DNA from 3 places in the Amycolatopsis sp. NPDC001319 genome. Region 3 is predicted to be linked to each of the others. Evidence: riboswitches for the same ligand, from Rfam matches in the RefSeq annotation. Region 3 holds a riboswitch; each other region holds the start of a gene.
The links. Region 3 has a riboswitch for S-adenosylmethionine ahead of ACFY1H_RS25175 (aminotransferase class V-fold PLP-dependent enzyme). Riboswitches for the same ligand answer to the same signal wherever they lie in the genome.
Positions count from the first base shown of each region.

Region 1 (3,264 bases), on a different contig from region 3:
CCAGCTCGTCGCGCGTCACGTCGAGCTTCCACAGCGAGGCCAGGCCGACGAGCGTCGCCGCCGCGTCGGCGCTCCCGCCCGCCATGCCGCCCGCGACGGGGATGCCTTTGCGCAGCACGATCCGCACCTTCGGGTCGTCGCCTTCGGCGCGACCGGCGTAGGTGGCGAGCTCCTGGGCCGCGCGCCAGGCGAGGTTTGTGGCGTCGGTGGGCACCGACCCCTCCCCCTCGCCGAAGACCTCGAGCCCCGGGTCGTCGGTGACCGCGACGGTCACCTCGTCCGTGAGCGACAACGCCTGGAAGACGGTGACCAAGTCGTGGTAGCCGTCCTCGCGCAGGTCACCGATGGCCAGGTGCAGGTTGACCTTGGCCGGGACCCGGACGGTGACTGGTGGTGGAACTACGGCGAGCACCCGTCAAGCCTACGTGGCCGGGCGCCTGGCCTCCCCACCAGGAGAAAACAGCCGTTTTCAGGACGGCTGTCCCAACCTCTCGGACACGCTCCCGACTCTCCCGTCCCCCAGTCCCACCGCACCCCACCGTGGCGTTGGTTGCGCTCAACGCACCCAATGCGGCGTTCGTTGCGTTGAACGCACCGAACGCCACAGTGGGGCGCGGTGAGCCGGAGGTGTGGCGAGCGGTCAGGCGGCGACGCTCTGCGCGGCCCGCACGGCCGGCGTCACGTGGGCGCCACGGTCGGCGATCCACGCCAGCGCCGCGTCGGCGCGCTCGCCGCGGACGCCGATGCGGAAGCGGGCGATCGGGGTGTCGCCGATGCGCGTGAGACCGCCGCCGATGGTGGCGACCTCCACGTCGAAGCGGCCGGCCGCCTCGGGCAGCAGGGCGCCGACGGACGCGAAGCCGATCAGCACGACGTCGGCGGACCGGTCGTACTTCGCGGCCTGCGCGCGGGCGGTCTCGATGGCCGGCAGCACCGCCTGCGCGGTCCAGCTGCCCGGCGAGGCGATGAGGTCCAGCACGTGACCGCGTTCGACGACCGCGCCGTCTTCGAGCACCGCGACGTCGTCGCAGACGCGGCGGACGACACCGGCGTCGGGCGTGGTCAGGAGCACGGTGGTGCCCAGCTCGGCGCGCGCCCGGTCGAGCACGGCGAGCACGGCGCCGGCCTCCTCGGGGGCGATGCCGGCGGTGGGGTCGTCGGCGAGCAGCACGGCGGGGCCGGCGGCGAGGGCCTTGGCCACGGCGACGCGGCGCAGCTGGCCGGGCGTGAGGTCGGCCGGCTTCTGCGCGGCCCGGGCGGTGAGGCCCACGAGGTCGAGCAGGTTGCCGACGCGGCTCTTGCGCTGCGGGCCGTCGACGCCGAGCTGCTCCAGCGGCGTGGCGATGTTGCCGGCCACGGTGCGCTCGGCGAGCAGCTCCGGCTTGGTGCCGACGACACCCAGCTGACGGCGGACCTCACGCAGCCGTCGGCCGTCGAGCGCACCGGTGTTGAGGCCGTCGAGCCGCACGACACCGCGGTCCGGGCGCTCCTGCAGGGCGATGCAGCGGGCGAGCGTGGACTTGCCGGAGCCGGCGGGACCCACCACGCCGAAGAGGGAGCCGGCCTGCACGTCGACGCTCACATCACGCAGCGCGGCGACCGGATTTCCGTTGAGGGGAAAGGACTTGGACACGTTTTCGACAGTGATCACGAAGAGAGCTCCAGGCATGAGGCGCAGCACCGTTTCCGGGCGCGCCGGGCGTCACCGAATTACCGTCCTTTTCGGACGGTGCGCAGAATTGCGGAAGAAAGATCAGGCGATGACTGTGGAGCGTCGACACGCACATACCGTGCGGCGACCTTCATCGACGACGCGCCGCCGGGTCAACAGGAGCGGGCGGGCTACCCTCTGCATCGGAAACAGCCTCCATCGGTCCTGGCTGTAGCACCTGCCCCATGGGGGGTGGTTGCTGCGACTTCGGCGAGCCAGGTCTCTCAGTCGCTCGGGATGGACGTTTCTGAGTAAAGCCGATCCCATTGGGTGAACGCAAGCGCGTTGGTGCAGATCACACGAGTGGTGGTGCCCGGATACCGGGACACCCGCAGCCACATCGTGGACCCCAAAAGCTCCGGCACCGAATTTCTTCCGCGCGGCGAATCCAGCCCTTATTCCACTGTGGACGCCGCCGATCCCTGGTGGAGGCGCGATTCCGGCCCGACAATTCCGCGACGGCCCGCGCGTGGGTAAATGACGGTTCGGCCAGGTAGTTCGCCACGGCGAGACACCGCGTCTTCCCGGCCGGACACCCGCTCCCGTCCGCGAGCCGATTCCGGCCGACTCACCCCATCGGTGATACACGCGTATCCTATACAGTCGTATCACCAACGCGGAGGAGAACCGTGGCGCACCGGGTCGACCACGAGCAGCGCCGGCGCGAGATCGCCACGGCGGTGTGGCGGATCGCGGCCGAACGCGGGCTCGACTCCGTGAGCATGCGCGAGGTGGCCGCCGAGGCGGGCGTGTCGCTGCGGCTGGTGCAGTACTACTTCGAGACGAAGCACAATCTGCTCGTGCTCTCCCTGCGTTATCTGCACGAACGCGGCGAGCAGCGCACGCAGGCCCGCATCGCGGCGCAGGTCGACCAGAGCGTGCGCGGCGTGGTCCGGACGCTGCTCACGGAACTGCTGCCGCTGGACGCCGAGCGTGAGCTGTCGCTACGCGTCCACCGCGCCTACTTCAGCCGTACCCACAGCGACCCGGCGCTGGCGAAGGTCTTCCTGCAGGCCGAGACGCCGATCGAGGACCTGCTCACCAGCCTGCTGCGCCGCACGGTTCTCCCGCCCGGCGTCCAGCCGCGGCAGGAAGCGAACCTCCTGGTCGCGGGCTTCACCGGACTCGGCCTCGACGTCCTCCACGGCCGCTTCACGCCGGGCGAGGTCCTGGCGACGCTGGACTACCACCTGGCACGGCTGTTTCAGGCTTGAGCCGCGAGCCGCACGAAGTCGTGCACGTCGAGCTGCTCGCCGCGCGTCTTCGGGTCGATGTCGGCCGCCACGAGGAGTTCACCCGCGCGGTCGGCCGAGCCGGCCCAGCCGGCCAGAGCCGCGCGCAGTGTCTTGCGGCGCTGGGAAAACGCGGCGTCGACGACTTCAAACAGGCGTTGCCGCTCGACGCCCTCCACCGGAGTGCCGCGTTCGAAGGACACGAGCGACGAGTCGACGTTCGGCACCGGCCAGAACACCGACCGCGGCACGGCGCCGACCTTGCGCGCCGGGCCGTACCAAGCGAGCTTCACGCTGGGCACGCCGTAGATGCGGCTGCCG
Region 1 is NZ_JBIAWY010000011.1:3,320-6,583, reverse strand. Features, by position in the region: gene ACFY1H_RS35420 (4-(cytidine 5'-diphospho)-2-C-methyl-D-erythritol kinase) at 1-412, opposite strand, end outside; gene ACFY1H_RS35415 (ATP-binding cassette domain-containing protein) at 641-1,651, opposite strand; SAM riboswitch class I at 1,865-1,955, opposite strand; gene ACFY1H_RS35410 (TetR/AcrR family transcriptional regulator) at 2,341-2,925, shown strand; gene rsmA (16S rRNA (adenine(1518)-N(6)/adenine(1519)-N(6))-dimethyltransferase RsmA) at 2,916-3,264, opposite strand, start outside.
Region 1: it holds a riboswitch for S-adenosylmethionine, as region 3 does, so the genes downstream of both, ACFY1H_RS35415 (ATP-binding cassette domain-containing protein) here and ACFY1H_RS25175 (aminotransferase class V-fold PLP-dependent enzyme) in region 3, are expected to answer to the same signal.

Region 2 (3,264 bases), on a different contig from region 3:
CGTGGGTGCGGGCAACAGCTACGGGCACCCGGCGAAGTCCACAGTGGACGTGCTGGGCACGCTGGGTGTACTGGTGACGCGGACCGATGTGGACGGTGACACGGCCGTGCTGCCCGGTGCCGGCGGGCCGGCGGTGGCGCGCCGGGGTGAGCCGCGCGGGCCGCCCCGCTAGGGGAGCGGCCCGCGGGCCCGGTCAGCTCAGAGGCCGAGGGCCTTGCTCACGGCCTCGGCCGACGGGGGCACGGTCGCCTTCGGGCCGATGCGGCCTTCGAGGGCGTCGAGCGTCTTGAGGCCGTCGCCGGTGATGAGCAGCACGGTGTCGGCCTCGGGGTCGAGCTTGCCGGTCTCGATGAGCTTCTTCGCCGTCGCGACGGTGACGCCGCCGGCGGTCTCGGTGAAGATGCCTTCGGTGCGCGCGAGCAGCCGGATGCCCTCCACGACCTCCTCGTCGCTCACGTCCTCGATCGCACCGCCGGTGCGGTTGACGACGTCGAGCACGTAGGGGCCGTCGGCGGGGTTGCCGATCGCGAGCGAGCGGGCGATGGTGTCGGGCTTCACGGGCTGGACCACGTCGTGTCCGGCGCGGAAGGCGGCCGAGACGGGGGAGCAGCCGGTGGCCTGCGCACCGAACACCTTGTAGGGGCTGGCTTCCACGAGGCCGAGCTGGCCGAGCTCGCGGAAACCCTTGTCCACCTTGGTCAGCTGCGAGCCCGAGGCGATCGGCACCACGATCTGCTCCGGCAGGCGCCAGCCGAGCTGCTCGGCGACCTCGTAGCCGAGCGTCTTCGAGCCTTCGGAGTAGTAGGGGCGCACGTTGACGTTGACGAACGCCCACGTCGGGTGCTCGCCGGCGAGCTCGGTGGCGAGGCGGTTGACGTCGTCGTAGTTGCCGTCGACGGCGATCAGGTCACCGTCGTAGACGGCGGTGGTGAGGATCTTGGCGCGCTCGAGCGACTTCGGGATCAGCACGACCGACCGCCAGCCGGCGCGGGCCGCGGCGGCGGCCGTCGCGTTGGCCAGGTTGCCGGTCGAGGGACACGCGAGGACCTCGAAGCCGAACTCGCGGGCCGCGGCCAGCGCGACGGCGACCACGCGGTCCTTGAAGGAGTGCGTGGGGTTGCCGGTGTCGTCCTTGACCCACAGGGACTTCAGGCCCAGGGCCTTGGCGAGGCGGTCGGCCTTCACCAGACGGGTGGCGCCGGGTTCGGTGTTCGGGATCTCCTCGACGGTCGAGGGGACGGGAAGGAGCTTCTTGTAGCGCCAGATGTTCTTGGGGCCGGCCTCGATGTCTTCGCGGCGCACGCGGCCGAAGTCGTAGGCGACCTCGAGCGGCGAGAAGTCCTCCGCGGACACGAACTCCGGGGCGAGCGGCTGCCGGTGGCCCTCTTCCTTCGACACCAGTTCGACGGCCGGACCGAGGTCCAGGGTCTTCTTGGTGGAGGTCGTGCCGAGGGTAACGGTCATCGCGAGGTTCCTTTCCTCATCTGCCCCGCAAACGCGGGCCGGAATTGGCACCGTGGTCGTCAGCTATCCCGCAAATTCGGGAAGACAGGCTGTACGCCGGTTGCCGGGGCTTCGTCGGGCCGTTCCCTCTGCCCCTCTGGATGAGCGGTGTTCAGTTGTCGGCGCGCCGCGGTGTTTCCGGTGGAGCTGTGTTTCCGGCGGAGCGGGACGCTGCCTCGGGTACACCGTACGACATGGCGATCACCTCGTGCCACGGTGGCGGCGCACATCACCGGAGCGGGCGCGGGGCCGGGCGGGTGAGAGGATGGCGGGGTGACCACCGCACCCGCGCCGCTCCACCTCGTCCTCGGTGAGGAAGAACTGCTCATCGAGCGGGCTGTCCGCGCGTCGCTGGACGCCGCGCGGGCCATCGACTCCACGGCCGAGATGACGCGCAACCGGGTGTCCGAACTCACACCGCCCGTGCTCGCCGAGCTGGTGAGTCCTTCGCTGTTCAGCGAGGGGCGGGTCATCGTGCTCGACTCCGCGCACGACATCTCGCAGGAGCTGGCGGACGCGGTGATGGCGTACCTCAAGGCGCCCGCCGACGGGATCGTGCTCGTGGTCGTGCACAACGGCGGCGGGCGCAGCAAGGCGGCCAAGGCGCTGCCCGCGGCGCTGAAAAAGGCGGGCGCGGAGATCACCGAGTGCCCGAAGCTGACGAAGCCGGCCGAGCGCGAGTCGTTCGTGCGCAACGAGGTGCGCCGCGTCGGCGGCAAGATCGACGCCGCGGGCGTGATGGCGCTGATGGACACCGTCGGCTCCGACCTGCGTGAGCTGTCCTCCGCGGCGACGCAGCTCGTCGCCGACACCGGTGGCGTGGTCGACGAGCAGGCCGTGCGCCGCTACCACACCGGCCGCGCCGACGTGACCGGCTTCGCCGTCGCGGAGAAGGCCGTGGGCGGCGACCGCGCGGCGGCCCTGGAGTCGCTGCGCTGGGCCATGCAGCTGGGCGTGCCGCACGTCCTGGTCGCCGACGCCCTCGCCGACGCCGTGCGCACGATCGCCCGCGTGTCCGCCGCCGGCCGCGGCAACCCGAACCAGATGGCCGGCGAGCTGGGCATGCCGCCGTGGAAGATCCGCAAGGCGCAGGGCCAGTCCCGCGGCTGGGGCCAGGACGGCCTCGCCACCGCCATGCGCGTGGTCGCCCGCCTGAACGCCGAGGTCAAGGGCGTGGCGGCCGACGCGGACTACGCCCTGGAACGCGCGGTCGTCGAGGTCGTCGCCGCCAAGGGCGAACGCTGACCCTGCTCGCCTCGGCAGGCCCCGAATCGCCGACCGGTGAGGCTGAACCCGCCGCTCGGGAACGGGCAACGCGCCGGACCCGTACGCAGCCGTGAGGGCGCGCCAGTCCAGGCAGCTGTGTGCGTCGAGAACGGTCGAGAACACACGAAAAAGCCCGGCGACCAGGCGGTCACCGGGCTCTTTCAGGTCTGGCAGGGTGTCGCTGCGATCAGCTCAGAGCTGGTTCGCGCGCTTCGCGAGAGCCGACTTCTTGTTGGCGGCCTGGTTGGCGTGGATGACGCCCTTGGTGACGGCCTTGTCGAGCTTGCGGGCCGCGTCGCGCTGGAGTTCGAGGGTCTTGGTCTTGTCGCCGGAGTCGGCGGCCTCACGGAACTTGCGGATCGCGGTCTTCACCGAGGAGCGGATGGCCAGGTTGCGCTGGCGGGCCTTCTCGTTGGTGGTGATGCGCTTGATCTGGGACTTGATGTTGGCCATGAAGGCGTCCTGCTTTCGTCTCGGTGAAGGTCGCTGCCGCGT
Region 2 is NZ_JBIAWY010000009.1:50,892-54,155, forward strand. Features, by position in the region: gene ACFY1H_RS31205 (ComEC/Rec2 family competence protein) at 1-172, shown strand, start outside; gene thrC (threonine synthase) at 199-1,464, opposite strand; SAM riboswitch class I at 1,478-1,611, opposite strand; gene holA (DNA polymerase III subunit delta) at 1,777-2,748, shown strand; gene rpsT (30S ribosomal protein S20) at 2,962-3,222, opposite strand.
Region 2: it holds a riboswitch for S-adenosylmethionine, as region 3 does, so the genes downstream of both, thrC (threonine synthase) here and ACFY1H_RS25175 (aminotransferase class V-fold PLP-dependent enzyme) in region 3, are expected to answer to the same signal.

Region 3 (3,264 bases):
AGCAGGATCGCGGCCGACAGCACGACCCCGCCGAGCCCGGGCAGCACCACGGCCGCGACCAGGGCGAAGACCACCGCGACCACCAGCACGACAACGCTGCGCTCGTACCACGCGAGCACCACCAGCCCCAGCGTCGCCAGCGCGGGTCCGCGCAGGTCCGCGCCGAGACCGAGCCAGCCGAACGCGGCCAGGTCCAGCACCGGCACGGCCAGCACACCACCGGCGACGAGGGCGGCGAACCGGCCGGTGCTCGGGGCCTTCCCGGCCCGCACGTACCCGGCCAGCACGAGTGCCACCACCACGGCGAGCGCGATCGGCCAGCCGAGCGCCGTCGCGTACGTCGACGGCGGCAGCGGCACCTGGTCCTGGGTGAGGAACTGCAGCCCTCCGGGGCCGGGGTCGGGGCCGAGGAGACCTCCGGGGACCCGGTGGACCGGGTCCGCATGGAGATCACCCTGCGCCCCGTGTTCGGCGGTCGCGAGCTGCACCGCCGCCAGGATCAGCTCGGCGAACCCCAGCGCCGCCAACGGAACCCAGAACCCCCACGCTCTCCCCATGCGGGGAGCCTAGCGAGCGCCTCAGGCGCAGAACGGAGGAAGCTCCCGCGGGTCCCCCACCGGCGCCCAGCGGCCGTCGACCTTCGTGTACTCCCAGCGGGCGCCGCGGGCGACGATCTGGCGCAGCGCGAGCACGAGCCGGTCCACGTGCTCCTCGGTGCTGCCCAGGCCGAGGCTCACACGCACGGCCTGCTGCCCGTCGCGGCCGCATTCGCCGATGAGGCGCTTGGTGGCGACGTGGGCGCAGAACGCGCCGTCGCGCACGCCGATGCCGTACTCGGCCGAGAGGACCGCGGCGAGCCAGCCGGGTTCGAAGCCGTCGACGACGAAGCTCACCGTGCCCACGCGGTCCACGGCTGCGTCGAACAGGCGCAGCTCGGCGCAGCCGGGCACGCCGGCCAGGCCCTTGCGCAGCCGTTCCAGCAGCGTGGCCTCGTGCTCGCCCACGGCGGTCCAGTTCGCGGCCAGCTGCTCGCACGCGACGCCCAGCGCGTAGACCCCGACGGTGTTCGGCGAGCCGGCCTCGTGCCGTTCGGCGCCGGTGTTCCACACGACGGCGTCCTCGGTCACGAGCTTCGTCGCGCCCCCGCCGGCGAGGTACGGCTCGGCAGCGCGCAGCCAGTCGGACCGGCCGATGAGCGCGCCGGCGCCGAAGGGTGCGTAGAGCTTGTGCCCCGAGAGCGCGACGTAGTCGACGTCCAGCTCCCGCAGGGAGATCCGGCGGTGCGGCGCGAGCTGCGCGGCGTCCAGCGCCACGCGCGCGCCGTGTTTCCTTGCCACGGCGGCGATCTCGGCGACCGGCAGCAGCTCACCGGTCACGTTCGACGCGCCGGTCACCACCACGAGCCGCGGTCCTTCCGGGCAGGCGGCGAGTGCTTCGTCCACAACGGACACCGCGGCCAGGCGCGTGCGCGGCAGCGGCACGCGCCGCACATTCGGGCCACGCCAAGGCAGCAGGGCCGCGTGGTGCTCGGTGTCGAACACGACCACCGACGTGCGCCGCGGCAGCGAGCGGGCCAGCAGGTTGAAGGAATCCGTGGTGTTGCGCGTGAACACGACGGTGTCGGTGGCGCGCGCGTCGACGAACCGGCGCAGGATGTCGCGCGTGCGCTCGTAAAGCCGCGTCGACACCTGCGACGCGAAGCCGGCGCCGCGGTGCACGCTCGCGTACCAGGGCAGGAACTCGTCGACCGCGGAGCGGACCGCGTCGAGACACGGCGCGCTCGCCGCGTGGTCGAGGTTCGCGTAGCCGATCTCGCCGCCGGTCACCAGCGGCACCCGCAGCGCCGCCCCCGCGACGCCGGGAATCCCCTGTGCGGCAACGGTTTCGGTGTTTCCAGCGGTACGGTCCAGAGCGAGCGTCATGGCGGTGCCTCCTCGGCAGTCCGGGGGACCCCCGGCGAGGGGCCCGCGCTTGCCTGTCGCACAACGCGACCGGCCCGGTCTTCACCCGGGGCACCCCACCGCGGTAGGAGGGTTGCCGGCCAGCAAGCCGGGGCTGAACGCTGGCACTCATGACCTGTTGATGAAGGTAACCGAACGACGCCCCGTGACGCCAGAGGTGTCCCGTGAGCTGAGACGGCGCTCACAGACCGGCGATCACCGCCGCAGCGCGCGGAAGGCCTCCGTCTGCTCGCGGATCGCGCGCTCGGCCGGGAGCCGTTCGATCGAGGAAGCACCGAAGAAACCGACGATCCCTTCGGTGTGGTCGAGCACGTACTGCGCGTCTGCGGGTTCGGCGATCGGGCCGCCGTGGCACAGCACGAGCACGTTCGGGTTCACCCGCTTGGCCGCGTCGTGCATCGCCTGCACCCGGGTGACGGCCTCGTCGAGCGTGACCGCCGTCTGCGCGCCGATCGTGCCGCTGGTGGTGAGCCCGAGGTGCGGCACCAGCACATCGGCTCCCGCGCGGGTCATGTCGGCGGCCTGCTCGGGGTCGAAGACGTACGGCGCGGTCAGCAGATCGCGTTCGCGGGCCAGCGCGACGAGGTCGACCTCCAGGCCGTAACCCATGCCGGTCTCCTCGAGGTTCTGGCGGAACACGCCGTCGATCAGCCCGACCGTCGGGAAGTTCTGCACGCCGGCGAACCCCATCCGCTTGAGCTCGTCGAGGAACGGGCCCATCAGCCGGAACGGATCGGTACCGTTGACGCCCGCCAGCACCGGCGTGTCGCGCACGACCGGGAGCACCTCGCGCGCCATGTCCACGACGATGCCGTTGGCGTCGCCGTAGGCCAGCAGCCCGGCGAGCGAGCCGCGGCCGGCCATGCGGTAGCGGCCGGAGTTGTAGATGATCAGCAGGTCGATGCCGCCGGCCTCGGCGGCCTTGGCGGACAGGCCGGTGCCCGCGCCGCCGCCGATCACGGGCCAGCCTTGCGCCACCGCGGCGGTGAGCCGGGCCAGCGCTCGTTCGCGGTCCACGTCAGGACCTCCCTTCGCCGATGAGCCGGTGCAGTTCCCGGGCGGCGGCCGCGCCGAACCCGGCGTCGTTGATGGCCTCTTCGCGCCGCGTCACGATCGCGGCGCTGCCGGAAAGCGCTTCAGTGAGGTGGGCGAACAGCTCGGCGTCCGCCGCCGGGTCGTGGAACGGGCCGTCCGGAACGTCCACAGCGGACACTCCGCCGAGCGGCAGGAACACCGACACGGGCCCTTGTGCCGCCCGGAGTTTGCGCCCGAGCAGCGTGCCCAGCTCCGCGGATTCCTCCGC
Region 3 is NZ_JBIAWY010000006.1:370,712-373,975, forward strand. Features, by position in the region: gene ACFY1H_RS25170 (hypothetical protein) at 1-557, opposite strand, end outside; gene ACFY1H_RS25175 (aminotransferase class V-fold PLP-dependent enzyme) at 579-1,922, opposite strand; SAM riboswitch class IV at 1,963-2,077, opposite strand; gene ACFY1H_RS25180 (phosphoenolpyruvate hydrolase family protein) at 2,157-2,978, opposite strand; gene ACFY1H_RS25185 (Tm-1-like ATP-binding domain-containing protein) at 2,980-3,264, opposite strand, start outside.